DNA from 3 places in the Butyrivibrio sp. TB genome. Region 1 is predicted to be linked to each of the others. Evidence: predicted binding sites of a transcription regulator. Region 1 holds the regulator's gene; each other region holds the start of a gene.

The links. The regulator Rex, encoded in region 1, represses fermentation and respiration genes when NADH is low (regulators of the CRP and FNR family bind a similar motif). The targets are predictions, from matches to a motif close to ATTGTTAANTANTTAACAAT.
Region 2: the regulator Rex is predicted to act here: its motif matches at 3,988-4,007, upstream of pflB (formate C-acetyltransferase).
Region 3: the regulator Rex is predicted to act here: its motif matches at 1,976-1,995, upstream of BMX21_RS05515 (iron-sulfur cluster assembly scaffold protein).

Annotation. Positions count from the first base shown of each region.
Region 1 covers NZ_FOER01000010.1:28,951-39,267, forward strand. The annotation lists gene BMX21_RS08245 (NAD(P)H-hydrate dehydratase) at 1-1,327, opposite strand, end outside; gene BMX21_RS08250 (hypothetical protein) at 1,397-2,044, opposite strand; gene BMX21_RS08255 (redox-sensing transcriptional repressor Rex) at 2,307-2,954, opposite strand; gene abc-f (ribosomal protection-like ABC-F family protein) at 3,144-5,162, shown strand; gene BMX21_RS08265 (hypothetical protein) at 5,463-6,056, opposite strand; gene BMX21_RS08270 (leucine-rich repeat domain-containing protein) at 6,058-7,050, opposite strand; gene BMX21_RS08275 (hypothetical protein) at 7,155-7,526, opposite strand; gene BMX21_RS08280 (hypothetical protein) at 7,553-7,867, opposite strand; gene BMX21_RS08285 (hypothetical protein) at 7,876-8,217, opposite strand; gene BMX21_RS08290 (hypothetical protein) at 8,439-9,545, opposite strand; gene BMX21_RS08295 (DUF5104 domain-containing protein) at 9,577-10,116, opposite strand; gene BMX21_RS08300 (hypothetical protein) at 10,178-10,317, opposite strand, start outside.
Region 2 covers NZ_FOER01000016.1:85,066-95,382, reverse strand. The annotation lists gene BMX21_RS11790 (methyl-accepting chemotaxis protein) at 1-767, shown strand, start outside; gene BMX21_RS11785 (AAA family ATPase) at 916-2,172, shown strand; gene BMX21_RS11780 (metallophosphoesterase) at 2,306-3,409, shown strand; gene pflB (formate C-acetyltransferase) at 4,059-6,323, shown strand; gene pflA (pyruvate formate-lyase-activating protein) at 6,500-7,234, shown strand; gene BMX21_RS11765 (hypothetical protein) at 7,692-8,786, shown strand; gene BMX21_RS11760 (uracil-xanthine permease family protein) at 9,067-10,317, shown strand, end outside.
Region 3 covers NZ_FOER01000006.1:99,926-110,242, forward strand. The annotation lists gene BMX21_RS05505 (DNA topoisomerase) at 1-1,106, shown strand, start outside; gene BMX21_RS05510 (LbetaH domain-containing protein) at 1,224-1,901, shown strand; gene BMX21_RS05515 (iron-sulfur cluster assembly scaffold protein) at 2,117-2,809, shown strand; gene BMX21_RS05520 (GGGtGRT protein) at 2,834-3,853, shown strand; gene BMX21_RS05525 (hypothetical protein) at 4,004-5,026, shown strand; gene BMX21_RS05530 (YitT family protein) at 5,337-6,227, shown strand; gene BMX21_RS05535 (manganese efflux pump MntP) at 6,273-6,878, opposite strand; gene trxA (thioredoxin) at 7,437-7,748, opposite strand; gene cls (cardiolipin synthase) at 8,164-9,864, shown strand; gene BMX21_RS05550 (MATE family efflux transporter) at 9,902-10,317, shown strand, end outside.

The DNA.
Region 1 (10,317 bases):
CTACACAGTTATAATACTCCGAAAGTGCCAAAGGCCACTTTAACATATTTTCCTTAATATCATAGACCGTAACAGGCTCAGGACGCTCATCGCCAAATGCAGCATTGTAAAGCCTTGCAAACTCAGCAACATGAGGAGTTATAACAAGCTGCTTGTCTTTAGAGTCAGAATAGGATCTTGCAAGCTCGCTTATATGGCTATCTTGTGCTATCAGAGTAATGGCATCTGCATCCGCAACAAGGAACTTGTCATAATGTTCTAGTACGATGCTAAGGATGGCCTTGGCAACCATTCCTGTTCCAATCCCTGGGCCTATAACTATAGCGGACGCCCACTTCATATTTTCAATAAGTATATCTCTGATCTTGTCTATATTGCTGTCAGTCTCAATATTGGCATATGAATCAAACATTGCCTCAGGAATACTGCTTTTAATAGCTTCTACATTAGCTAGTGTCGTAAATACTTTGACCATACCAGCACCTGTATGGAATGCTGACTTGGAACACAGAAGGCATGCGCCCGTAACCTTATCGCTTCCGGCAATGACTAAAACCTTGCCGAATGTTCCCTTATTACCATAGCCAACTCTCCTTGGAAGAAGATCTTCGGGACCCTCATCAAAGAAAAAATATTCAGGAAGATTCCCAAGAAAACCGTCCACTGTAATACCGACATCTTCTACAAATAACTGCCCGCAGTACTCAGTACCTGGGTACAGCAGCTGCCCCATCTTGGCAAAATTAAATGTAACAGTAAGATCCGCCTTAACAGCAAGAAGATGAACACTTCCTGTATCAGTATCTATGCCGGATGGAATATCAACAGCGACTACAAGAGTAGATTCATCCTTGAGCTTCTTACATTCATTGATATACATTATTGCTTCGGCATATTCGCCTTCTACATCTTTGGTACATCCGATTCCAAGGACAGCATCTACTATGATATCCCATTCCATTTGTGATTTGGTGGCTCGTACATTGGAAAAAGTGTCCATTGGGATATTATACGCCTCTGCGCATTTCTTCTGGGATACAGTATCAGGATTAGAGTCCTTGTCATCAACAAGAGCTATCTGCACTCTGTAGCCATGCTGATACAAAATCCTTCCGATAGCTATCCCGTCACCGCCATTGCCGCCGTGTCCTGCAACGATCAGAACATTAAAAGCTCTGGAAGTGTGCATAGCTCTCTTCCACTCACCGATTCTGGCAGCAACAGCCAGAGCAGCTCTTTCCATAAGTACAATGGATGGAACCCCAAAGTGCTCTGAAGTATTACGATCGCATGTTTTCATTTCTTTGGCTGTTACTAAATACTGCATATGTCCCCTTTTTGCTTATTATGAATGAGTCAGTACTAATTATTGACCAATTACGAATAAGCCAGTACATTACGTCTGTATGGATCCTGACCCCGGAGTTCTGATCCTGTGATTTCTCTCGGGATCATATTCCATATCGAATATATCTATAACTTCAGGTCCGAAGATATCATGCATATATGAATACAGGTTGAAATTCTCCATCTCACCTTCCTGAAGTCTAATGACCTGTTTCTTGAGCTCTTTTCTCGTATTGGATAGCCACTCATCGATCTCGTTGATCTCATCTGTATTGCGATGAAGTCTTTCGTAGCATACAGACATGGATGCCACCATAACCTTATAATTGAGCTGATATATCTCTCTGGGAAGTCCTAAAAGCCGATCTTCCAGCTCTTCAATCTGAGCATTACAATCCCCTATAAGTCTCTTCCTGTCATCAAGCTCCTTACCTGCAGACTTATCGCCCTTATTAAGCCTGTCAGATATGCCTATCACTTCATCAAGCAGTGTCTTCTTAAGACGCTTTATATCCTTGATCTTTTGCTTGAACCTGGCCTGCTCATCCACAAGCTTATTAAGCTCATCGGCAAGAGCCTGCAGTTCATCACTAACACCCTCTTCACCAAAGAGCAGCTTCCACTTCTCATCAGTTGTTACAATTGGTATATTCTTGCCAAGTAGAGCCGGCATATAGACATCTTCTTCTCTGGACATAGCATCCTTCCTCTTAGGCACGACTATATCTCAAACAACGAAAACCTGCATTTAGTATTTCGGATAATCCCCCGAATTAAATTAGAACACACCTGCATTCATATATATTTAAGATCATGGACTTAAAATATTGTAATAGAACCGCTTTTAAAGCCCCTATACTTATTATACTATATATCATCAATATAAATGACAGGCCGCCGGAATCACCTAAGTCCCAGCACAGCCTGCCAATCACTATCGATTTATATATTGCCAAAAATCACTTCTTACCGCCATGGAATCTTTCATAACGGTTAATGTTGTATGACAGCTTCATAAGGCTGTCTGAAAGATGAACATTCTCAACCTGAACATTCTCCGGAACATCAAGATCCACATGAGCAAAATTCCATATTGCCTTGATGCCTGCCTTAATAAGTCTGTCGGCCATTGGAACTGCCTGATCCTTGGGGATTGTGAGAACTGCGATATCGATATTGTTCTTCTTGATAAAATCCTCAATCTCTTCTATCGGACGTATCTCAACATCGCCTATCATCTTGCCTTGAAGAGCCGGGTCACGGTCAAATGCACCCTTGAAAACAAATCCTCTTGTTGAAAAATTGGTATAACCCGCCAGAGCTGTACCAAGATTACCCGTTCCTATAATGATGAGCTGGTGCTTCTTGTCAATGCCAAGTATCTTACTGATCTCATCATACAGATACTCTACATTATAGCCATATCCCTGTTGTCCAAATCCACCGAAATTGTTGAAATCCTGCCTTATCTGTGAGGCTGTAACCTTCATTATATCAGAAAGTTCCTGAGATGAAATCCTCTCTACTCCGCTAGCCTTAAGCTCACCAAGATATCTGAAATAACGGGGCAGGCGGCTGACTACTGCCTGGGATATTTCTTTATCCATGCGCCTTCCTCCTGATCTGTTATTATTGTTAATTTTGTATCACTCTATAATTGTAGCGAATCGTTAAACTTTAGTCAATTGAAATTATGTCCTAATCAGTGTAATATATTGCTGTTATGAATAAAATACAAGGCCAGCCATTTCAAGACTGAGCCTGCATTTCAAAGCACAAATGATGCGAGGTATATCATGTTACTTTCATGTCACAATATATGTAAATCTTTCGACGGTAAAGACATCTTAAAAGGTGTTTCTTTTCACATAGAAGCAAATGAAAAAGCAGCCATCGTCGGTATCAACGGAGCCGGCAAGACTACACTTTTAAAGATAATAACAGGTCAGCTGTCACCTGACGAAGGCGAAGTTGTTTTTGCCAAGGATACAAGTTTTGGATACCTGGCGCAGAACCAGAACATAGATTCAGGCAATACGATCTATGATGAACTTAAGCTTGTCAAAAAAGATACAATAGAACTTGAAGAGAAGATCCGCGAAGCTGAAGAACAGATGAAGGTCCTTACAGGAGACGATCTTACAAAGCTCATGAATGACTACACCGCAATGACTCACCACTTCCAGCTTATCGACGGATACGCCTGGCAGAGCGAAGTCGCCGGAGTAGCCAGAGGTCTTGGCTTTACAGATGAAGAGTTCGGAAAGTCCATCAGTACCCTCTCCGGAGGCCAGAAGACAAGAGTTGCCCTTGGTAAGCTCCTTCTCCAAAAGCCTGACCTTATCATCCTGGACGAGCCCACTAACCACCTTGATATGAATTCCATACAGTGGCTTGAGACCTATCTTCTCAACTACAAGGGCGCCGTACTGATCGTATCCCACGACCGTTATTTCCTTGATAAGATTGCAGACAAGATTGTCGAGATCGACCAGACAAGGTCCAGCATCTACAACGGCAACTACTCTTTCTATGCTACAGAAAAAGAAAAGCGCCGCGCTATAGCATGGCACGCCTACATCAATCAGCAGCAGGAGATCAAGCACCAGCAGGAAGTAATCGATAAGCTCAAGAGCTTCAACCGTGAGAAATCCATAAAGCGTGCCGAGAGCAGAGAAAAGATGCTTGAGAAAATCGAGCGTATCGAAAAGCCTACAGAAGTTGATGATGAGATGAAGATAAAGCTCACACCATCCTGCGTATCAGGTAATGACGTACTTAACGTTGAGGGCATCTCAAAGTCTTTTGACAATGCCCACCTTTTTGAGAATATATCATTCGAAATAAAAAGAGGCGAGCGCGTTGCGATAATCGGCGATAACGGAACCGGTAAGACCACAATGCTTAAGATCATCAATGGTCTTCTGCCACCTGATGCAGGCAAGATAACCCTTGGCGTCAAAGTTCACCCTGGTTACTACGATCAGGAACACCACGTGCTTCATGATGAAAAGACTCTTTTTGAAGAAATTTCAGATGAGTACCCGACTCTCAATAATACAGAGATAAGAAATACGCTTGCTGCCTTCCTCTTTACTGGCGAAGACGTATTTAAACGTGTCGGCGACCTCTCCGGTGGTGAAAAGGGTCGTATGTCACTTGCAAAGCTTATGCTCTCTGAAGCAAACCTTCTGCTTCTCGATGAGCCTACAAACCACCTTGATATCACAAGTAAGGAAGTTCTTGAAAGTGCTCTTAACGGCTATGAGGGAACTGTCCTGTACGTAAGCCACGACAGATACTTCATCAACAAGACTGCTACCAGGATCCTAGATCTTACAAACGGCGTGCTTGTTAACTATCTTGGTAACTACGACTATTATCTCGAGCACCATGATGAGCGTATGGCTCAGATCCTTGCAGGTAATCAGTCTGCTACTGCTACCGCTGCTGCCAGTGGCGTGCTGCTTGGTGGTGCGGCTTCTACAAGCAGCAATAACAGCGCTTCTAGTTCATCAATTAAGGCTAACAGCTTCCAGTATGCAGGTGATAGCGCTGATGCTTCTGATGGTAAGGCTGACTGGAAGGCACAGAAGGCCGCAGCTGCTATGCAGAAGAAGAAGGAAAAAGAGCTGAAGGCTTGTGAAGAAGAGATTGCAAAGCTTGAAGAGCGCAATGAAGTTCTTAACGAAGAGATGTCAAGGCCAGAGATTGCTACCGACCTTGCAGAGCTTCGTAAGCGTACAGATGAGCAGGAAGATATCACTGCAAAGCTTGAAGTGTTGTATGACAAGTGGGCTATGTTGTCAGAATGACGCTGGCTATACTTTAGGAAAAAAAGCAAGGGCCTAATCTCCTATTCAGAAGATATACCCTTGCTTTTATAATTTACTTCTCCTCTATTGTCAGTTCTGGCAAGCAACGATTATAACTGCTAAAACTAAAATTATTATCTTTTTCATAAATCACTGATTACCTGTTTCAGAGTATTCATCTATGATCTTAGCATCATCTATTTCTTGTAAGATCACAGTCTTTAGTTCTTTTGTCTGTCGGTAAGTAGTAATATGGTTAACAGCATAACCGACAATCTCTAAAATAATTATATTTGGATTTCATTCCATAAAATCTGGATTTAATGCATCCTGTTCAAGGTTACTAATATATCGATCGAAGTATGCTTTTACCCCCTTATATAATTCTGAATCATAAGTATGACTTATAATTTCATAGTATGTACTTCTTAAAAGAGGTTCTGGTACTTCCTTTATAGAATTATATTTACCTGAACTATGTTTGCTATTTTTACAACCATAAACAATTGCATTAATAGCACTTTCTATTTCGACTTTACTATACCTATTGAAAACTAATAATATCTTTGTATCTGTCTGTATGTTCTCAATAATCTTTGAATCACTTATTATGCTCTCAAGATTCTCCTGTACTTCCTCCTGCTTATCTTCAAAAAAAATAGAACACCCGTATTCATCCCAGATTTTAATGCCTTCAGCAGTATAATAATCTTTACTATCAAATCCAAAGAATGAGGCGTTCTTTTCTTGATAGTAATGCGTAATATTACATAATAGTGCGTAAGAAATTATAATACCTATTTCTACAAGAAGAATCGCAACCTCTCTCTTCTCTACCACTTTACAAAAATATTTTTTTAATTTGAAAATAATATCTTTTATATTTATTTCCATATCATTCCTCATTTGCATATACGACTTTATCGGTTACAGAATTGGTCTTTTCTTCACATATTGTTTTTTCTTCATATGTCATTACTCTAAATTTAATATTATTTTCTTGGCAGAATGATTCAAGGAAGGAACCTTCCGGAACAACAATAGTTCCTTGAATATCATTAACATTATAATCGTCGATTTCAATTTCACTCATAACTGGACAATATACTGTTGTTTTCGAATCTATAATAGGATCTATCCTAACTATTGTTGAAGGATAATAAATAGATCTGGAACATGATTGTTTATCATGACGATCATACAAAGAGCCTTCACATACGCTCTTTACTCCTTCGGGAATAGCTATAGAGCTAGTTTCACCGTTATAAAACAAAAGAATATTATCGCCCACAACATAGTATTCATCTGTTCTATGGTAGTATTCAAACAATGTTGATTCAAAAGCAGCCCAGCCAATGTAGGAAACAGAATCTGGTATATAAATATTCTCCAGCGAAACACACCCCGAAAACGCATCAACTTCAATACGTTCAACTGATTCAGGCAGCACTACATTATTCAAGTTTATACACCTCGAAAAACCATCAACAGATTTGCAAATACTATTTTCAGAAAAGGTAAGCTGTTCCAAATTAGCACAGCCATCAAATGATGGTATTACTCGTATATCTTCAGATATATATACTGACGTTATATTTCCATTATTCTGAAAAACTCTGGCATTAAAATCAGAAGCATTAAAAAACATTAAATGCGAAGGAACTATGATGTTTTGATCATTCCCTGTATATTCTGTAACCCTTATATTTCCAAAAGGAAGAGGTGTAATATAATACTTATAGCCAGTCATCATCCAAATACTAACCGGAAGCAAAATACCAATAATAATGGCATAGGCTAATATGATATCTATTATCCAAAGAGCAACTCTTAAAGGCTTTAAACATCTCCCCTGATCATCCCTCTTCTTCATCTTTACTTTTTCCATATTCCTTTAATTCTCTCTATTTCCATTGTTATAAAGATCAACAACAAAGTTAATAGTACCAGTTCAATAAACTTAAGTAACTAATATCAAACAACATCTTTTTTTCATATCGCCTCCCAAATATCTATTCTGCAACAATCAAATTCGATTTGCTCGTCATCATCAATATCACCTGGTATAAGTTCGGGTTGAATATGTATCTTTATCTGGCCAACTACCATTAAACCCGACTTTCTATCAAGCAGCCTTCCACACAAATGATAACCAAAAGAAGAATCTGTTTTTTCAGCTTTATCTTCTTCATCACTTCGAATAATATTTTGAACAATCACACACTCTAAAGGCTTTGTTAATTCATCATTTATCCCTTGCTGTAATACATCAGCAAAACATGTAATTTCATATTTAGTATCTGAAACAACAGTAATAGCTTCTTTTTCATTTTGGTCCAGCCATTCTATATTTTTTATATACATTACTATTCTCCTGCCATGGATACACTTTATTTATATGGCTTTTCATTTCTGATTTTAATCATATCTCTATTGATCAGCCCGCTTAGCTCAAGAGGTTCAACTCCAAATTCTGTATTACTATAAACAATCTTTTCGCTATTAGCATCAACGACCATAAAGTCATACGCCTTATCCAAAGTATATGAAATGGAAATTGCCATTTCCCCTTTCATAAGCACATATTCTATTTTCTTATCGCATATATGTTTTTCTGTTGAATCAATATTTAATTCTGTTAATATCGAGCTTATTATCGAATCGATGTTCCTAATCCAATTATTCAAATGTTCTCCATTCAACATAACGCACTTCAAAACGACTCCAATAGATATACTAATTCATCAGAATTGGTATCAAACTCATAATTTCCATTAGCATCTAATCTTCCTTTAAACCAGAGAATGTCGTATTCTTCACATTTCATAACGTAATATTTTGCAAACTCAAATATTTTTATAGGTCGTACCATATTGTATCTTTTATTTGCAAAATAATCACTGTTTGCCTTCTCAAAACATTCATTGTATAAATATTTACCTTTAAGATCAAAAACATAGCAATGATTTTCAACTTCAGTTAATACTTTGGCCTCATCGCCGCAGTAATATGCAATTAGTCTCATTTCTTCTTCTGTAAAATGCTCAAGTTTCATATTTATTCCTTAATCGAACAACACCTCTTAGGTATGACAAAACTTATTATTCTTATCGCTTTCGGATAGCACGTATTTATGTATGAATCAATGTTCTCAGCGCAAGCAATCACCCCAAGAAAGCACAGATCTATTACTCCTATTATTACTATTGACCACATATAACCTCGGTAAATTCATTTATCAAAATATAAGCATTTTCATCCGGAATCCAAGCATATTCACTTAAAAACATCTTCCTTAGATACATAATAAACATCAATAGTCTGTCGTGTATTCTCTGGATAATAACTCAGATACATACCTCCATCTGTCAGCGTCATATCTCCAACCCTGTTCATAAGTATTTCTTTTTTCGAATCCAAATCAACAACAGTTAATGTATAATTCCATGACGAAATAGGATCTTTCCATTCAACCAGCTTCAAATAGACCTTTCCATCGCTATATACAATATCTTCATTATTAACCATGTCACTATAAGACAGTCGATAGACCCTACTCACCTTTCCATTGCTATCTAATGCTGATACTTCCTCATGTTTGTTCTTTTTACCATAATAGAGAATTTCAGACCTGTCTTTGGCATAAGCTACAGAATAAATTGTATCTATATAATCTTCTACTTTATAAACGTCTTCTTCATCCGATTCCAGGTCATACTTCAGCAAAGACAATCCATTATCATTTACAGACGCGATCAGGTACTGATCTACCACATCCATTCCATACGAAATATAATCTTTATCAGAGCTAAATGTATAAAGAACTTTGATTTGTTTGCTATCAATATCATATGAACAGATATCTGTTTTCATATTGGTTTTATCTATTTTTTCATATATCAAATTATCCCTGTAAAAAAACACTCTGGGATTTTGCTTATCATCAATGACATCACCGGAAGTCGTATCTACTATCACATCTGCTCGAGAAGATATATCATATAAATGCCAACTACAAAGATCTGATCCGCCTAATGTATACTCTAGGTAAGCTACACGCTCTCCATCAAAGGCCATATACTCGTATTCAATATGGTCACCTGCAAGTATTCCCATATTATCAGTACTAGAAAAATCAACGCTTTTCGGATCATCTGTCAAAACTATAGATGTTTGACTATCTTCATCTTTAAAATGACCTATAATGGCATATGTGTCATTTACTCTAAGTATTCTTGCTAGACGGACATAATTCGCATCATTACTGGTTAATATTTTGTCGTATTCAGTAATATCTAATTCTGTTTTATTTATCCCTGACAAAAGACGAAATATAACAACAACTCCTATGATAACCACTAAAAACTTAAACACTTTTTTCATTAAGATCCACACTCCTTGTGATAGCTAGTCATTAATAAATATCCGGAATATATACTCCGTATCTGTCTATTTCCTCTTCGCCATCAAATAGTATTTTTTCATTACCATCATATACTTTTAACCTGTCTTCAGCTTTTACAATAATCAAACTCTTTACCCCTTGTTTTTCTGGTTCTAGGGTATTTTTCGAATAATTATCTATCTGAAAAAAGTATTTATCTGTTGCTGTACTTACATAATAGTATGAACTTATCTTTTTAATCTTATAATTCCTATCTGATGACTCAAACGAGCCAGCAGGGCTTGATTCCTCGTAAGAAACTATGTTGCCATCTATAAAATCAAACATAGATTGTACATCCGCATCAAAGCTTTCTGAATTTTCTATTGCATATTCAGAAAATAACTCTTTTATGGCATCTTCATCTTTGTTATTAATCCCCTCTATGATTTTTTCTAAAATATCATCAGATACCTTTTGATCACTATCCCAAAATGAATGATGTCCACATCCAGTAAGAAAAGTAACTGATATAAAGAAAACCATAACGCATTTAATTATCCTATGCATTGATCATCCTCCTACTATTGACCAAATATAACCTCGATATAAACTCTTTTGCACCAATCTATCATCTTTGTGAGAACATCTCTTTATAGTATTCCCGCATTCTTTCTAAATTAAATGTCTGGTATTCGTTAAAAGCATCTTCAAGATCTTTGAGAATATCAATGTTAGGATATAAATATGAACTTGATCTATCTATCAAGC
Region 2 (10,317 bases), on a different contig from region 1:
CGCTTGCTCAAGTAAGAGAATCCTCTTCACAGGTATCTGCAGGTGCTCAGAATATGTCAGAAGGCGCTACAGCCCTTGCTGAAGGCGCTACTGATCAGGCAGCAGCGATCCAGCAGCTAACAGCATCTGTTTCGACAGTAACTGAGCAGACGAGAAACGTAGCAGATGCAGCTGAGCAGTCCAATGAGATGGCTCAGAAGGTTAAAGAAGATGTTGATACATCTGCACGTAAGATGCATCTTGTTACAGATGCAATGACCAGGATCACAGAAGCTTCCAAGGAGATAGAGCTTGTTACTAATTCTATAGAAGCTATTGCCAAGCAGACACAGCTCCTTGCACTTAACGCTTCTATTGAAGCTGCCCGTGCAGGTGATGCAGGTAAAGGCTTTGCAGTTGTTGCTGGCGAGATAAGCCAGCTGGCCAACCAGTCATCAGAAGCTGCCAAGAACACGCATCAGCTCATAAGCGATACTATGGATGAGATATCCAATGGTAATGAAGTTGTTGATGAGACCAAGGCTGCCCTTGAACTTGTTGTAGAATCTGTAAATCATGTATCAGAGATGATGACAACTTCCGGCAACATGGCCAAGGATCAGGTTACAAGCATGGAGCAGATAACAGAAGGTATCGAGCAGATATCCAATGTTGTATCCAGTAACTCTGCTACCGCTGAAGAGTCAAGTGCTGTATCACAGCAGCTCTCCGAAGAGTCCAGTATGCTCAATGATCTTATTGATAAGTTCAAGGTTAAGAACGGATAAGATACAGAGCCAAACATAATCTTTCAAAAACAAACGCCGTTCCTTGCTGCTATCTATTAAAGTGTAGCTGCAAGGGGCGGCGTTTGTTCACGACTGCGAAGATTTATGGTATTATCAAAAGATAATAAGCCAAAAGAGGTATGAATAAATGGATAAAAGGGAAAGAGAAAAACTTGAAGATGTTTTGAATAAGATTCAGAATACACAAAGCGGTATGCTTGGGGGGCTGTACGGGGATTTTTTTGGAAGTGGGAGTAATACAGGATCGAAAAGTTCTTTTGATAGCAGATTAGATTCTTCGCCCGTAAAGACTCAGGGAGGAATGAACATTTCTTCTGGTACTGAGGATCCTCTTGCGGATGCAAAGAACGCACTTAATGAATTCAATACCAAAGTAAATGAAGCCAGTGCCAATGGGGTAAGGCCTGCTACCAAGGACAATGTTTCTAATTCAGAAGAAGCGGATGCTAAGAACGAAGAACCCAAAGAGCCTGAAGAAGATCCAATGGAGACTCTTGATAAGCTTATAGGTCTTGATACTATAAAGGCAGATGTCAAGGAACTTACTAACTTTGTTAAGATCCAGAAGACAAGAAAAGATGCCGGTCTTAAATCAGTTCCTGTATCACTTCATCTTGTATTTACAGGCAATCCCGGAACAGGTAAGACTACTGTTGCCCGTATTATATCAAAACTATATAAGAATATCGGTGTTCTGTCCAAGGGTCAGCTCGTTGAGACAGACCGTTCCGGCCTTGTAGCAGGCTATGTAGGTCAGACTGCTATTAAGACTCAGGAGCTTATTAAGAAGGCTATGGGCGGAGTCTTGTTTATAGATGAAGCCTATGCTCTGTCACAAAAAGATGACGCCTTCGGCCAGGAAGCTATAGATACTATACTTAAGGCAATGGAAGATCACAGAGATGATCTTGTTGTCATTGTTGCAGGCTATACAGAGCCTATGGAGAAATTCATAAACTCCAACCCGGGTCTTAAGAGCAGGTTCAATAAATATATCGAGTTCCCTGATTATACAATAGATGAGCTTATGGATATATTCGATATGAACTGCAAGAAATATGACTATGTCATAGAAGATGATACAAAGCAGCATGTCAAAGAGCTTATCACCCAGAGAAAGCTTGCCTCTAACGGTAACTTTGCTAATGCCCGTGAGATACGAAATCTCTTCGAGGAGATCATCACTAATCAGGCATCAAGGATTGCAGGGATAGAAGACCTTAAGCCGGAAGATATGATGAAGATTACTAATGATGATCTTTTTGATAAAACAGGTGATGCCGATAAAACAGATGATGCCGATAAAAAGGATGAGCCGGCAATTAGTAAGTCTGATGATGTAAATAATGATGTTAATGAAATTAGTGAAGACTATAGTAAATGACTTTAGAAAATGTCTTATGCCGGTAATATAATGCTGGTTTATAGGGTATTTGATGACTGAAATAGCGCATTTTCTTAGGTTGCTTACTATATGATGCTGTTATTGCCTTGTATTTAGAAGCGGAGCTGTTCGTATGTGGTTTGCGATATTTATTGTTACTATAGTTATCAGTATTGTAGGTGCTGTTTATCTTATTAATGTAGTCAGTAGATTTAGAGCTTTTACAAGATTTGACAGGAAGTGGCAGCAAAAGCTCAATGCTGCGCTTGTTGTTATCTTGTGTTTTGCGGGATTTGCAGCTTTCATGGGGATGGTTAATGCTATAACTATTCTTATATACGTGATATTCTTTTTCCTGATATCAGGTCTTATAGTAAGAATTGTAGATAAGGTACACGGTACTAAGAGTAGTAGCGTATCTACTGGCAGATCTAAGGTATATCTTCAAGGGTGGCTTGCAATAGCAGTATCCATCGTCTATCTATCGGGGGCATATTATATGTGCCACAACGTATGGAGGACTGATTATAACCTAAAAACGGACAAGGATATACAGGATCTTCATATTGCGCTTATCGCAGACTCTCATCTTGGAACCACCTTTGACGGAGAGGGATTTGCTGCCTGGCTTGAAGAGATAGAACAGGCATCTCCTGATATGCTCCTTATAGCAGGAGACTTCGTTGACAATGACTCTGTGCGGACAGATATGGTCAGAGCATGTGAAGCTATGGGAACGCTTGATCTTAGATATGGTGTGTTCTTCGTATATGGCAATCATGACAAGCATACATTTGGTGGCAGAGATTTTACCGCACAGGATCTTGAGGATGAGCTTATCAAAAATAATGTACGGGTTCTGGAAGATGAGATCGTAACTATTGATAATATATGTATTGCAGGCAGGAAAGACTATATTACAGAGCCAAGACTTGATATTGATGACCTGTTACAGGATGTGAGCGATGATAAGTACATAATAGTACTGGATCATGAGCCTACAGATTATGAGAATGAAAGTGCTAGCGCATCGGATCTTGTAGTATCGGGTCATACTCATGGAGGACAGCTTCTTGCCATTAAATATGTAGGCGAACTTACAGGAGTCAATGACAGGACGTATGGATATGAGAGAATCAGCGATACGGATTTCATAGTAACATCAGGAATATCAGACTGGGCTCTTGATTTTAAAACAGGCACAAGATCTGAATATGTAATGATCAATGTGAATTAGATTAGAAACTTCCCACTTGAGTAGACTGCATGCCCTTGTAAAGACTTTGGGGATGCCGGTCCATTCAAGTGGGATGTTTTAGTTATGAATTGTCAGAATATAATGATTCCTCAGATAGGACTTTGGAGATATTATATCCACGGTCTTGTTTGGGGGATTTTTTTATATGGAGGACATTGTAAAAGAGTTTCTTAGATGAAAAGCGAGTGACATGAGGTTAAAAAATAGCGCAAAAAGCCATATAACGTTTATAAAAATACGATAACAAGACTATATTTTGTATAAAATGCACTGATAATGTACGATTAACTATTTCTAACTATTATACAAAAACATACAGAAGCTGTTTTGTTCAAGATTAAAAAAATAGAAGTAATAATTTACAGAATATCATAAAAACATAACGAAATTGTATGAAAAAATTGTAAAAGAATTAAAGGAAAAACTCATAAATACAAGGATTTGAGTAAATGTTGAAAAATCTTTGTGCAAAACAGCAGAAAAATATAAAAAAACAGTAAAATGTTGTCTATGTTCTTAATTGACATGTAAATAGCAAACATGTTAAAATCATGCCGTTGGTTAAAAATATAACAAATAATTCAGCATGGAAATTTCCATGCATGACGGCACTAGAAGGAGTACCTTTATGCGAGAAGAATGGAGAAGTTTCAAAGGAACACACTGGATTGGAGATATCAATGTACGTGACTTCATCCAGAACAACTACACCCAGTATGATGGCGACGAGTCTTTCCTTGCAGGACCGACTCAGGCTACAGATACATTATGGGGCAAGCTTCAGGAGCTTCAGAAGAAAGAACGTGAGAACGGTGGCGTTCTTGAGTGTGAGACAGAAGTAGTTTCTAGTCTTACAGCTTATGGCCCTGGCTACATCGATGAGCAGACTAAGGATCTTGAGCAGATCGTAGGTCTTCAGACAGATAAGCCTCTTAAGAGAGCATTCATGCCATTCGGTGGAATCAAGATGGCAGAGGAAGCTGCTTCAACATATGGTTTTGAAGTAAATCCTAAATTCCACAAGATCTTCACAGAGTATCACAAGACACACAACCAGGCTGTATTTGATGCTTATACACCTGAGATGAGAGCTGCTCGTCACAGCCACATCGTAACAGGTCTTCCGGATACATATGGTCGTGGACGTATCGTAGGCGACTACAGAAGAGTTGCTCTTTACGGTATTGATCACCTCATCGCTAAGAAGATGGAAGATTTTGACAACTGCGGCGACGGTACAATGACAGATAACGTTATCCGTCAGAGAGAAGAGATCTCTGAGCAGGTTCGTGCTCTTAAGGGCATGAAGGCTATGGCTGCTTCTTACGGTTATGATATTTCACAGCCTGCTAAGAACGCTAAGGAAGCTGTTCAGTGGTTATACTTCGGTTACCTTGCAGCTATCAAGACTCAGAATGGTGCTGCTATGTCAGTTGGCCGTGTATCAACATTCCTTGATATCTACATCAACCGTGATCTCGAAGAGGGAACTCTTACAGAGGAGCAGGCACAGGAACTTATCGACCACTTCACAATGAAGCTTCGTATGGTTAAGTTTGCTCGTATCCCTTCATACAACAACCTCTTCTCTGGTGACCCTGTATGGGCTACTCTTGAAGTTGGTGGACTTGGCGGAGACGGACGTCACATGGTTACAAAGAATGACTATCGTTTCCTTCATACTCTTGAGAACATGGGACCTGCTCCGGAGCCGAACCTTACAGTTCTTTACTCCAAGAGACTTCCTGAGAACTTCAAGAAGTATGCAGCTCACATTTCAGTTGTAACATCTTCTATCCAGTATGAGAACGATGATGTTATGCGTCCTATCTGGGGCGATGACTACTCAATCTGCTGCTGCGTATCAGCTACACAGACAGGTAAGGAGATGCAGTTCTTCGGAGCTCGTGCTAACCTTGCTAAGGCTCTTCTGTACGCTATCAACGGCGGTGTTGATGAGAAGTTCACAGATAAGAACGGTAAGCACATGCAGGTAGGCCCTGCTTATGCACCTATCACATCTGAATACCTTGACTTCGACGAAGTTATGGCTAAATATGACAAGATGCTTGACTGGCTTGCAGGTCTTTATGTAAATATCCTCAACCTCATCCAGTACATGCACGACAAGTACTACTATGAAGCAGCTGAGATGGCTCTTATCGATACAGATGTACGTCGTACATTTGCTACAGGTATTGCTGGTTTCTCACACGTTATCGATTCACTTTCAGCTATCAAGTATGCTAAGGTTAAGACAATCCGTGATGAGAACGGTCTTGTTATCGACTACAAGGTAGAAGGCGACTTCCCTAAGTATGGTAACGATGATGACAGAGCAGACCAGATCGGTGTAGATCTTCTTAAGTCATTCATGACAAAGATCAGAAAGCACCACACATATCGTGATTCTGAGCCTACAACTTCTATCCTTACTATCACATCTAACGTTGTTTATGGTAAGGCAACAGGTGCTACACCTGACGGAAGAGCAGCTTACACATCATTCGCTCCTGGAGCATCACCATCTTACGGTGCTGAGCAGAACGGACTTCTTGCATCTCTTAACTCAGTTGCAAAGGTTCCTTATGAGTGGTCACTTGACGGTATTTCTAATACTCAGACAATGAACCCTTCAGCTCTTGGACACGATGATGAGGAGAGAGCTAACAAGCTTGTTGGTGTTCTTGATGGATACTTCGAGCAGGGTGCTCACCACCTCAACGTTAACGTATTCGGTAAGGACAAGCTCATCGACGCTATGGAGCATCCTGAAAAGCCTGAGTATGCTAACTTCACAATTCGTGTATCAGGTTATGCTGTTAAGTTCATCAACCTGACAAAGGAGCAGCAGCTCGACGTTATTGCTCGTACATGTCACGAATCACTCTAATGTGTCGTTATAATAGACTTTAAGAGCGTAAGCTTATAAGAAAAGGACTGCAAGGAAACATAATATCTTTGCAGTCCTTTTTTAAAAACTGAAGGTTCCCACTTGATTTGGGAATAGGATGCGGTATAATTTATTTTCACTGATTAAGTGGGAAGTTTGAGTACAAAGGAGACTAAATGAAAGGCGCAGTACATTCAATTGAAACATTTGGATCTGTAGATGGTCCGGGCATTAGATATATTATTTTTCTTCAGGGCTGCAATATGAGATGCAGATACTGCCACAATGTTGATACATGGGCACCAAAGCGTGAAGACACACAGTTTCTTGATGCAGATGAGCTCTTAGACAAGGCAGAGCGCTACAAGACTTATTGGGGCAATGATGGCGGCATAACAGTAAGCGGTGGAGAGGCTCTTTTACAGATAGATTTTCTTTTAGAGCTTTTTACTAAGGCCAAAAAGCGTGGAATCAATACTTGCATTGATACAGCTCTTCAGCCATTTACAAGACAGGAGCCTTTCTTCTCTAAATTTGAAGAGCTCATGAAGGTTACAGACCTCCTTCTTGTAGATATCAAGCATATTGAACCCGAGGCTCATAAGGATCTTACAGCCAATGATAATGCTAATATCCTTGACGGAATGAGATATCTCTCTGATATTAATAAGCCTATCTGGATCAGACACGTGCTGGTTCCAGGTATCACAGATGATGATGAAGCACTTAGAAAGACAAGAGCCTTCATCGAGACACTTGGTAATGTCCAGAAGATTGAAGTTCTGCCTTATCATAATCTTGGCGTATATAAGTTCAAGGAACTTGGAATCAAGTATACACTTGAAGGTACTCCGGCTCCTTCTAAAGAACGTGTCGAGAATGCAGAGAAGATCCTTCGCGGACAGATCTGATATTATTAGGCAGTCTGGCTGTATTTGGTACAGCTTTTTTGGTTATAACGAATATAAAAAATATATTAGGCAGTTCCGATATAAGATATGTAACGACGGAATTACGTTACAGTATTCGAATTGTTGTTGTGGTAATAATTTTTACTAAGGACATCAGCGGGTATCTTTGACGGGACGGAGTTCCAGAAGCTAAGGATAGCGTCTTTCACGGAAGATTGTAACTTAAATTTTTGTGGAGGCGCTTTTTTGATGCGTTTAATTAGAAAGCACATCCCTGTACTTCTAAGAATGCACTTATTACATCCTTGTAAAAGGCGCATAGAAGTACATCCCTGTACTTCTGAGAATGCGCTTATTACATCCCTGTAAATGGCGCATAGAAGTACATCCATGTACTTCTGAGAATGCGCTTATTACATCCTTGTAAAGCACCTCCGGAAAGACATGAGGCGTTATTATGAGAATTGCAGCAAGTAGTATTGAATTAAGTAGTAAGCATGAGCATACTACTTACAGATCTCAGGATGTGATGAAGCCCTTTGGACTATCATCAGGTCTTAATCTGACGAGTAAGGAGGAAAAAGCTGAAAAGATCAGTGATACGTATGTAAGGTCTGACGAAGATAAGAAGCTTTTAGACGTGGACAATTCAGGACTTTATATGAATCCCGGAACATATCATGACATTGAAGTTAAAGATCCTGTAGTTAAAACTAAGGAGGATAATCTTAGTTCAATGGATATGATCCATGTTCATCTTCTTAGGATCATACTTCAGCTCGTCCAGAATCTTGGCGGGAAAGGCTGGGATTCTTTTTCCAGAAATATATCTAATCAGTTAAATGCGATATCTGATGGCAATGCGGGGCTGTTTAGAAGTGCAAGCTCGTATTCTCTTACAAGCTATGAAGCAGAAGCTACCGAGTTTAGTGCTGCAGGAAGAGCAGTAACAGAAGATGGAAGGATCATAGATTTTGATGTTAACTTTGGAATGTCCAGAGAGTTTATAAGCTATTCTGAGCTTAATCTTGGAGCTATGCAGGGATTATTAATGGATCCTTTGGTAATACATGTAGGCAACGATGTCAGTGAGATATCAGATCAGTCGTTTTATTTTGACCTAGACTTTGATGGCAAGAAGGAGAACGTTAAGATGCCGGGGCAGGGGTCAGGATTTCTGGCAATGGATAGAAACGGTGACGGCGTAATAGGTGATGGAAGCGAACTGTTTGGAGCAGCAACAGGTGACGGATTTGGCGAACTTCGCGAGCTTGACGAGGATCATAACGGCTGGATAGATGAAAATGACGAGAACACCTGGGCAGCACTTAAAGTCTGGATCAAAGATGATAGCGGAAGAGATGAACTTCTAACCTTGAAAGAAGCAGACGTAGGAGCTATATACCTTGGCGAAGTCGGAACAGAGTTTTCTACATATTCTAAAGATATGTTAAGCAGCGGCATTAATGGCGTAGTAAGATCATCGGGTGTATTCCTTCATGAAGACGGACAGGCAGGCATCATACAGCACGTGGATCTGGCATATTCCTGATACTGACTTATATTAAGAAGAACAACTAATAGTATAAGAAAGATAGAGATCCGGGCAGGTTCGATAGTTTTGAATCTGCTCGGATTTTTTTAAAAAAAACTTCCCACTTTGCTGGTGATATATTCTGTTTGCCTTAGCGAGATTTTCTCGGATATGTCACCGGCAAAGTGGGAAGTAAACTTGATAAAATTTAAGTTGAAATTATAAAAATGTCCGTTATAATATATTTGGGTTTGAACAAGTAGTCAAACATTATTCAACAAATATAGGGAGGATAAATATGGGTAAAAATACCAAAACCTTTGACGAGCCCATCTATGATGCTCGTACGCTGGGAACCGGGCGAATGCTGGTTCTGGGAATTCAGCACATGTTCGCGATGTTCGGAGCAACAGTTCTTGTTCCTATTATTACCGGTCTTGATGTATCGACAACACTTCTATTTGCAGGTCTTGGTACACTTCTTTTTCATCTTATTACAGGACGTAAGGTTCCTGCTTTTCTTGGTTCTTCATTTGCTTTCCTTGGTGGATATGCCGCAGTAGCACCGCTTCTTAGCGATGGTTCTTCTAATAAAGAGTTACTTCCGTACGCATGTTTTGGTGTTGCTGTTTCCGGTCTTTTATATTTAGTTCTTGCATTTCTCTTTAGGACTTTTGGTGCAGGAAGAGTCATGAAGTTCTTCCCTCCTGTTGTTACAGGTCCTATCATCATTGCTATTGGTCTTAATCTTGCCCCATCTGCTATTAACAACTGTGCTGATAACTGGAACTGGATCCCTGCTATAACAGCTATTGCAATAGTTATCTGCTGCAATATCTGGGGTAAAGGTCTTGTGAGAATAGTTCCTATCCTTTTGGGAGTTCTCGGTTCATATCTTGTATCAGCTATAATGGATGCTCTTGGAGTTGAGATGATCGACTATTCACAGGTTGCAAGTGCTGCATGGATTGGCTTCCCTGTTCATTTTGACAATACAGTATTTTCACTCTTTGCTAAGGGCTTTGATTCAGGCGTTCTTATCACAGCAGTTATCACTATCGTTCCGATCGCATTTGCTACTATGATGGAGCATATCGGTGATATCTCAGCTATATCCTCAACAACAGGTCGCAATTATATCAAGGATCCTGGGCTTCACAGAACACTTATAGGTGACGGTCTTGCTACAACTATTGCATCACTTTTCGGAGCCCCTGCCAATACAACTTATGGAGAGAACACAGGAGTTCTTACACTTACTAAGGTTTATGATCCGCTTGTAATAAGGATTGCAGCAGGATTTGCAGTACTTATGAGCTTTTGCCCTAAGTTCGCAGCAATCATAGAGACTATGCCAAGCGGTACAATAGGCGGTATCTCACTTGTTCTGTATGGTATGATCTCTGCAGTAGGTATCAGGAACCTTGTTGAGACACATGTGGATTTCTCTAAGAGTAGAAACGTACTTGTAGCTGCTATGATCATGGTTCTTACAATCGGAATCAGCTATTCATCAGCAGGATCACTTCCGCTTCCTTTTGGCGGAGTA
Region 3 (10,317 bases), on a different contig from region 1:
GAGTATTATCATCTGCTATCTGTAAGGTAATAGATAAGAATATATCAGGTCTTACCAATTATCCTCAGGCAGGTGTATATGCTAAGTCGATCCTGCAGCACGAGTCATATAAAGGTATAGCCAAGACCAGGTACTGCGACGATAAGGCGATAACCGATCACTATGCTATCATACCTACAGGCCAGGGCTTATCTGCACTTTCCGGATGCTCTGCTACTACACAAAAGGTATACGAGATCATTGTAAGAAGATTCCTTGCTATATTCTTCCCGGCTGCTCAGTATCAGAAGGTTGTTCTTGATCTTGAACTTCAGCTCTGCCAGTCCAAGGAATTGCCCGGAGGCGAGAACGTTCCATACAAAGAGCACTTCTACAGTAACTTCAAGGTTCTATCTTCAAAGGGCTATCTTCATGTGATGGATTATTCTTTCTTTAAGAAAAAAGAAAAAGACAGTGAAGGTGAAAACAGTGCTGAAAATGAAGAGCAGATGACGGATGAAGCTTTCTTTGAAGAACTTCAGAAGATCAGAAAGGGAAGTAAGATCCCTGTATCCGGAATGTCTGTCAAGGAAGGTGAGACAGCTCCGCCTAAGCGCTATAATTCAGGAACCATGATCCTTACAATGGAGAATGCAGGACAGTTTATAGAAGATGAAGAATTAAGATCCCAGATCAAGGGAAGCGGAATCGGAACATCAGCAACACGTGCCGGTATCCTTACCAAGCTTTTTGCCATCAAGTATCTGAATCTTAACAAGAAGACGCAGATCATAACGCCTACGCAGCTGGGTGAGATGGTATATGAGACAGTAGCTATATCAATGAAGCCTATGCTCAATCCTGCACTTACCGCGTCCTGGGAGAAAGGACTTACAGGAGTTGCAGAAGGTGCTATTTCTGAAAAAGAATACATGGACAAGCTGGACGACTTCGTATCAAGAAGAACCAATCAGGTCAAAGAGAACAATTACAAGAACCAGCTGATGCAAAGGTTCAGGACGATAGATCAGTACTATCCTGAAGCTAAGAAGTCATCGGGTTCGAAGTCATCAGGTGCTAAAGGATCTGGTGATAAAGCTAAGACATCATCTGGGAAAAACAGTTGAAATGGTTCTAAAAAAGCAATAACATTAAACAGCAATAAAAAATTAGAAAAGGCATTGAATACTTAATATTGAATATAAAATAATAAATTTATTTTTATCAATGCAGGAGGAACTATTATGTTAGAAGCATATACTATTAAAAATATGTACGATTTAAATGAAACTATAGCAGCAGATCTTTTTGAGGGAGCTACATACCCTTGGGAAGTTCTCTCTAAGATCAAGGACTTCATAGCTGAGCTTGGTCCAAAGCTTCCTAAGGACAAGTTCGAGCAAAGAGGAGAGCATGTATGGGTAGCTAAGAGTGCTACAGTATTTGACTCAGCATATCTTGGAGACTATTGTATCATCGATGAAGATGCTGAAGTCCGCCAGTGCGCTTTCATTAGAGGTAATGCTATCGTGGGCAAGGGAGCTGTAGTAGGCAACTCTACTGAGCTTAAGAACGTAGTTCTTTTTAACAAGGTTCAGGTTCCTCATTACAACTATGTTGGAGACTCTGTCCTTGGAAACTACGCACATATGGGCGCAGGTTCTATCACATCCAATGTTAAGAGTGACAAGAAGCTTGTTGTAGTCAAGGATACAGCATCTGATGATAAGTGCGAGACAGGTCTTAAGAAGTTTGGTGCTATGCTGGGCGATCATGTAGAAGTTGGCTGTAACAGCGTACTTAACCCAGGTACCTGCATCGGAAGATGGTCCAATATCTATCCTACAAGCTGCGTGCGTGGATGCATTCCGGATCATCATATCTACAAGAATCAGGACAACATCGTGCCCAAGCATGACTAATACTATCTGCCTTGGTGACGATATGAGATATTAGGCAGTATTTATGCATAGCTTATATTTGTAATGTATAAAAAGCTGTTAAAAAAATATCATTCCCCATTGAAATTAAAGAGATTATATGCAAAAATAGGATTGGTGCTTGGCAGACACCAATCTATTTTTTTATTCGGTAGTAAGTAATGAAAGTTACTTTACAATACGAAAGGAGATTTTACATGATTTACTCAACAGAGGTAAAAAACATGTGCCCTGTAACTCAAGGGGTACACCATGGCGCAGCTCCCATTCCGGAAGAGGCTAAGTGGGTTAAGTCAAAAGAAATAAAGGACATCTCAGGCTATACACATGGTATCGGCTGGTGTGCTCCTCAGCAGGGCTGCTGTAAGCTTTCCCTTAATGTTAAGGAAGGTATCATTCAGGAGGCACTTGTAGAGACTATCGGATGTTCAGGTATGACACATTCTGCAGCTATGGCTTCAGAAATTCTTCCTGGCCTTACAGTTCTTGAAGCTCTTAACACAGACCTTGTTTGTGATGCTATTAATACAGCTATGAGAGAGCTCTTCCTTCAGATCGTTTATGGTAGATCACAGTCTGCATTCTCTGAAGACGGACTTCAGATTGGTGCAGGTCTTGAAGACCTTGGTAAGGGTAACCGTTCAATGGTTGGTACAACATACGGTACTCTTGAGAAGGGACCTCGTTACCTTGAGCTCACAGATGGTTACATTACAGATATCGCTCTTGATGAGAACGATGAGATCATCGGATACAAGTATGTTAACTTTGGTAAGATGATGGACTTCATCAAAGCTGGTGATGATGCCAACACAGCTCTTGAGAAGGCTAAAGGACAGTATGGACGTGTTGCTGATGCAGTTCGTTGCATTGATCCTAGACACGAGTAATTATAGGTAAGGAGGAATATAATAATGGCTTTATTTGAATCATATGAAAGAAGAGAGCCCCAGATCCTGGCTTGCCTTAAGGAGTATGGAATCTCTTCAATAGAAGAATGTAGAGATATTTGCATGAATGCTGGTATCGATGTTTACAAGCTCATCGAAGGCATTCAGCCAATTTGTTTTGAGAACGCTAAGTGGGCTTACACAGTAGGTGCTGCTATCGCTATCAAGAAGAACTGCCGTAAGGCTGCTGATGCTGCTGCTGCAATCGGTATCGGTCTTCAGGCTTTCTGTATCCCTGGATCAGTTGCTGATCGTCGTAAGGTAGGTCTTGGCCATGGTAACCTTGGTAAGATGCTCCTTGAAGAGGACACAGAGTGCTTCGCATTCCTTGCTGGTCACGAGTCATTCGCAGCAGCTGAGGGTGCTATCGGTATCGCTGAGAAGGCTAACAAGGTTCGTCAGAAACCTCTCCGCGTTATCCTTAACGGTCTTGGAAAAGACGCTGCACAGATCATTTCTCGTATCAACGGTTTCACATATGTAGAGACTGAGTACGATTACTACACAGGTGAGGTTAAGGAAGTATTCAGAAAGTGCTACTCTAAGGATGCTAACTCTCCTCGTGCAAAGGTTAACTGCTACGGCGCTAACGACGTACAGGAAGGCGTTGCTATCATGTGGAAGGAGAACGTTGACGTATCTATCACAGGTAACTCAACTAACCCTACAAGATTCCAGCACCCAGTTGCAGGTACATACAAGAAAGAGCGTATTGAAGCTGGTAAGAAGTACTTCTCAGTAGCTTCAGGTGGTGGTACAGGTCGTACACTTCACCCAGATAACATGGCTGCAGGTCCTGCTTCCTATGGTATGACAGATACTATGGGTCGTATGCACTCAGACGCTCAGTTCGCAGGTTCATCTTCAGTTCCTGCTCACGTTGAGATGATGGGTCTTATCGGCGCTGGTAACAACCCTATGGTTGGTATGACTGTTTCTACAGCTGTATCTATCGAAGAGGCTGCAAAGGCTGGTAAGTTCTAATTATCACGCATAATTGTAAGTAATGAAGGCCGTCACACTGTTTTGGTGTGGCGGCTTTTTTGGGCATAAGCGAGGTACGTTGCCGGAAAATTCCTTGGGCTGGCTGTTTATAAATGGTTTATTATTATATTTGTTTGGAGGAGATACGCAATGACTTATCAGGTAAGAGAATCAGCTGGATTTAAGATTTTTGATATTGTAGGAATGATGATCATCGGAGGCTTTTCTATTGGAGGATACGGTTTTATTTTAAAATATCTAGTATTGGAATCAGCTGTGGAATATGCGATATTTGCAGGAATCAGCATCGCCTTTTTTGCGTTTATTTTATATTGTTTGTATCAATCTCTTTCCGATAAGAGAGTGGCAGTGACTGTTAATGAAAGGGATAGGTATTTTATCATCCAAAGGACTTTAGGAGCGCCTGAAACAGTATATGCCAATGAGATTACTGCCTGGTATGCCGATGTAATAACATATTTATCAAAAGGCGGTTTTAAGACCACCGATTGTATTACCATCAGTTATCTAGGTAGGAAGGTCAAAATCCCATATTATTTTGATAATTATGCAAGACTGGTCAATTCCCTTAAAAGGCTTGCAGGAAATCAGGCTCAGGGAGCACCAATAGATGAGAGCAAACTAATTACTGACAGTGCTATAGATTTTCTTGTAAGACAGCTCGATCCTGCAAAAACTTATGATTTTAACATAACTTATGTAACTGACTGTGCTTTTATAGGATTCAGACCTGATCATCATAAGGCTACAGCCTTGTTATACAGGCAGAATGGCAGAACTCTTCAGGAGTCATTCTTTACTTATCTTTGTTCACGTTTCGACGAGTGGGATGAAGATCTGGCAAGACAGCTAAGAGAGGTGAATTTTAATATCCGTCCTGTAAATGGTGGCTTTCCTGAGATGATCAGCTATGAGTCGCCAAAGGCAAGAAAGAAAAAAAGAGATGTTCAGGAACATGCTGAGGGGCTGTATTATTACCTTTTACAAAATCTTGGAGAGCCGGTTGGAATGTATGAAAATGCTGAACCCTTAAGTCAATATGCCGGAAAGCTTTTGGGAGAGGAACTCTTACATGACGAAGTTGAGCATTTGTATTTTGTAGTATTTGATCAGTATATCCTTTGTATAGTTATGGCTGTTGACAACGATTGAACTGGTTTTTATTAGGAATTCAAACTTTTCACTCGCGACATGAGGTTAATTATGACATAATTGAAAATCTTGCAGGAAGAAGCTAATTTCATAAAAAACTTAATGCATATTTGTATACACAAAAACATACATAAATATTGCATTTACCTATATACATAAAAAACAATGTAGGTGTAGAATAAATCTGGCATTTGACCGATATAGATATGAGAACATGTTATATACTGTAGCAATTAGTATTATTAATGCTGGTATACATGGCATTTATTATCCGGTCAGCCAAGATTATCCTTTAAGAGGTATACATACTATGTTGCGTAAAAAATTAGCATCAAGAGAAGTTCTTCAGTTTAAGCGTAGTGATATATGGAGGATAATTCTATGTATCTGCGCCGGAATACTTATGTCAGTCAACCTTCGTACATTCGTTTATACAGGAAATCTTCTTCCGGGAGGTTTTGCAGGACTTACACTCCTTCTACAGGCTATCTTCCATAAGTTCCTTGGAATAACAGTTCCATACGGCGTTATTTATTTCCTCATGAACTCAGTACCGATAGTTATTGCTTTTAAATTTATAGGCAAGAAGTTTACTCTCTATTCATGTATTACAATACTTTTAGTAACGTTCTTAACTGATATAATACCTGTCTATGCCATAACCTATGATGTGCTTCTTATCAGTATCTTTGGAGGACTCATCAACGGATTTGCAATCACCTTGTGTCTTAAGGCTGATGCGACAACAGGTGGAACAGATTTTATAGCTATAGCGATATCTGAAAGATTCGGTATAGATTCTTTTAACTATATTCTGTTCTTTAATGCGATAATCCTTACAATAGATGGTTATATCTTTGGATGGGACAAAGCGCTGTATTCGATCATCTTCCAGTTCTCATCTACACAGGTAATACATATCTTATACAAAAGGTATAAGAAGAATACGCTCCTTATCGTCACCCAGAAGCCCAAAGAGATCGCCGATATGATTTATGAGCTTACAGGCCACGGTGCTACAGATATTGAAGCTTACGGATCCTATCAGAATGCGGACAGGACGATAGTCTATTCGGTTGTATCAAGTGATGAGCTTAGAACAGTAGTGTCAGAGATACTTGACATAGATCCCGATGCTTTCCTTAATGTTATCAAGACAGAACAGCTTAGCGGTAAGTTCCATCTTCATCCTAATGATTAAAAAAACACCACACTCCCAATCATCACGGGAATGTGGTGTTTTTTATCAAATAAATGATTTTATGAATATTTCCAATCCGATTGCAATAAGTATTCCGCCTCCAAGGAAGTTGGCATATTTGTGGAGCTTGCATCCGAAGATCTTTCCAAGCTTTACACCTATCATGCAGATTATGAAGGTTACAACTGCTATGACAAGTGAACTTGCAAATGCTCTTATAGTGCTATAGTTTGCTATTGCAAATCCAACAGAGAGAGCATCTATAGAGGTTGCGATTCCCTGGATTATCAGTGTCTTAGTGCTTATTTTCTTTTCCCCTTTTGAAAGGGCTTCTTCCTTTTGCTCTTTGGCATTATCTTCGCCTTTGATTCCATCTACTATCATCTGGATTCCGATGTATAGAAGGAGTAGAAGAGCAATCCACGGGATAAATTTCTGGAATGATACGAAGGCTTCCTGTATTGTGTGTACACACAGCCATCCGATCATTGGCATTGCGAACTGGAAGAAGGCATATATGCCGGCCATCTTGGCATGCCTTGAACTTGACATGTTTGGCTCTTTGAGCCCGTTTGCAATGCTCACAGAAAAAGCGTCCATAGCAAGACCGATGCCAAGGCCTATACTAAGGATTAAGAATTCGATTATCATAGTCTGTACCTGCCTGTTATTTGATTTTTGATGTTGGAACATATAAATGAGGTAGGTGTCAAAAGTTCCTTTTGACACCATATGACTACCGGATTGTTCCGTTTCTTCGAAACTCTCACAATCCTCAAACATTCGCAAATCCGCACTACGTGCTACTTTGCTCATGTTTGGCGGGTCATAAATTCATATTCGATTTCGAGCAAGCTCGAATCGAAATGACTTTTGACCCTTACGTCATATAAATGCGTTCATACATATCTGATAGTGATGATACATCTACATGTCCTTATTACATTGCTGCAATGTGTGCTGATGTGACTTTGATGCACATAAAAAACGAGACACATGTAAAACCCCCATAGTTTATATGAAAGTTTTACATGAGTCTCGCAATTTAAAATAAGCCAGGTTCTTGCCAAACCAGTATGTTGACTTATTACGTATCAAAATCACGCTTGCTACTCCCTCATGGAGCATACAAAAACAAGACTTAAATTTTCATCTAAGTCTTGTTTACTTTAACATAGTTATTAGGTTGTGACAAGTGTTATTTCGATATTACTTGCCGATCATCTTGAGAAGCTCTGACTTTGGCTTAGCGCCAACGCTCTTGTCTACGATGTCGCCACCTTTAAAGAATCCGATTGTAGGGATAGACATTACGCCGTACTTAGCAGCAAGATCCTGCTCATCATCAACATTGATCTTACCAACCTTGATATCGTCGTTCTCTTCTGCAATCTGATCTACAACAGGTGCCATCATCTTGCAAGGTCCGCACCAGTCTGCGTAGAAGTCTACAAGAACAGGCTTGTCAGAATTAAGTACTTCTGCTTCGAAGTTATCAGATGTAAGCTGTATTATTGCCATAAAAATTCTCCTTTTTTAAATAGAAAAAATAATATTATTGGTTTCACACAATCATATTATAAACTGAAAAACGAAAAAAAGATACAGCAAAATTAAATTTCACACAATTTTAATAACTCTCTTGATGAAAATAGCAATATTTAATAAAGTACTGTGTTATAATGCTAGCGTGATATAATTAGTATATAACATATCTTGGATTGTGATTTTTGGTTTGAAAATGAAACATTTTTCAAACTTTTAGCGTAAGAGCTAAAAATTCATCATGCTGTCTATTATTATCCTGTAACGCCATGAATATCATAGTAAGACTATTGTACTTACTATTATGCCATGCACTTATTTCATTTTAGATGAACAAGACTTCTCAAAAGGTCAAGAAGAGTGGTAAGTGAAGTTATATGTAAGGAGGGCTATGTATAAAGATAAGGGAAAAGAACCAATAATAAAGAATCAAGATAATCTAAATAATAAAAATGATACCAATAATAAAAGCGATATAAATAATAAAAACAAGGCTCATAAAAAGTCACTGGATGAGTCTTTAAAGGTAAAGATCAATCCCAAAGGAAAGGCAAACAGAAACGCCCAGAACAGTGTGAACAGAATAGCCGCAATTGCTATTTTTACCCTGCTTCAGATTGTGGTACTGGGACTTATGCTGTATGAATTTAGTAATTACAGTATCTATTTTCAGATTGGATTTGGCGTTCTCTCGATCATAATCGTTCTGACTATATACGGGAGACATACCAATTCTGCCAACAAGATGCCATGGATGATATTCATAATGTGCGTTCCTGTGTTTGGCATACTTCTGTATCTTCTTATGGGCCGACCTGGTGTAACAGCTAAGGCCAAAAAGCGTTTTGAAGAGATTGACTCCAAGATCCTTCCTTATCTCAAGCCTAGAAGGAGCATTCTTAATTCTCTTGAAATAAGTGATCCTAATATAGCTTCAAGAGTCAAATATGTGGAAGACTATGGTCACTTCCCGGTATATAAGAATACTGACGTAGTCTATTTTGATGATGCGAGGAAGGGAATTGAAGATCAGGTAAGAGAACTGGAGAAGGCCAGAAGCTTTATCTTTATGGAGTATTATGCGATTCAGGATACAGACACCTTTGAGCCGATCAAGGAAGTATTGGCAAGGAAAGCTGCCGAGGGACTTGAAGTTCGCGTTATCTATGATGATATAGGAAGCGGAGGCTTTATTAATAGCGGATTTATAAAGAGGATGGAAGATCTTGGCATCAAGTGCCGTGTGTTCAATCACGTAAGTCCTTTTTTCCAGGTTATTATGAACAACCGTGATCACAGGAAGATAACCGTTATAGATGGAAAAGTTGGATATACAGGCGGATATAATATTGCAGATCTTTATACACATAGGATCGAGCCGCATGGATTCTGGAAGGACACAGGTGTCAGGCTTACAGGAGACGGGGTGGTGACGCTTACAGCTCTTTTCCTTGAGATGTGGAATGCAGTTAAGGCCAACGATATTGATGACAATGATCTTTCAATCTTTTTTCCAAGGGTGTCTTACACAGCTGTGGAGAAGGACTGCTTCGTGCAGCCTTTTGCAGATACGCCGCTGGATGAGGAGCTTCTGGGAGAGAATGTCTATATGGGGATGCTCCAGACTGCAAGGAAGTATTGCTGGTTTGTGACCCCGTACCTTGTTATAACTGATGAGCTGTGCCGCGAATTCGAGATTGCGGTTAAGAGGGGCGTTGATGTCAGGATCATAACCCCGGGCATTCCTGATAAAAAAGTTGTATACGCGATCACAAGGTCTTATTACAATGAGCTTGCAAGAAATGGTGTCAGGATCTTCGAATACACGCCGGGATTCTGTCATGCCAAGATGTGCATAGCTGATGGGCAGTGCGCGGCTGTCGGGACGCTTAATCTTGACTTTAGATCCTTGTATCTGCACTTTGAAGATGGCGTATATCTATACAATTGTAAAGCTATAAATGATATAGAAGAGGACTTTAAGGAGATGTTTAAAGTCAGCACCGAAGTTACAGACAAGTATCATTCGCATAGAAGTGTGCCGCTTCGTATAAGTCAGTGCGCTCTGAGAATCGTGGCACCGCTTGTGTGATAATGGAAAATACAGGCTTAGGTAAGGAAAGATAGTTTTGGCAAAAAAGTTAAGTGAAGACAAAAGAAATATAGTTTTAAACGGTAATATATATCAGGCTGTGCTGATGCTGGCAGTGCCTGTAATGATCAACAGTTTTATTCAGTCTCTTTATAATCTGACAGATACATACTGGCTGGGAGTTCTGGGAACAGAGTACCAGTCTGCGATCACGCTTGTATCGCCTTTTCAGTCTATATTACAGAATTTTGGATCCGGTATCACCGTGGCAGGTTCTATACTTATAGCTCAGTACCTTGGTGCGCACAATGACAGGGAAGCTTCGAATATGGCGGATCATGTCTGCATTTCGACACTTATTTTCTCGGTAATATGCGCGATATTATGTTTTATCATATCTCCGCCTCTTGTGGGATGGCTTGGTGCTACAGGGCTTCAATATGACTATTCACT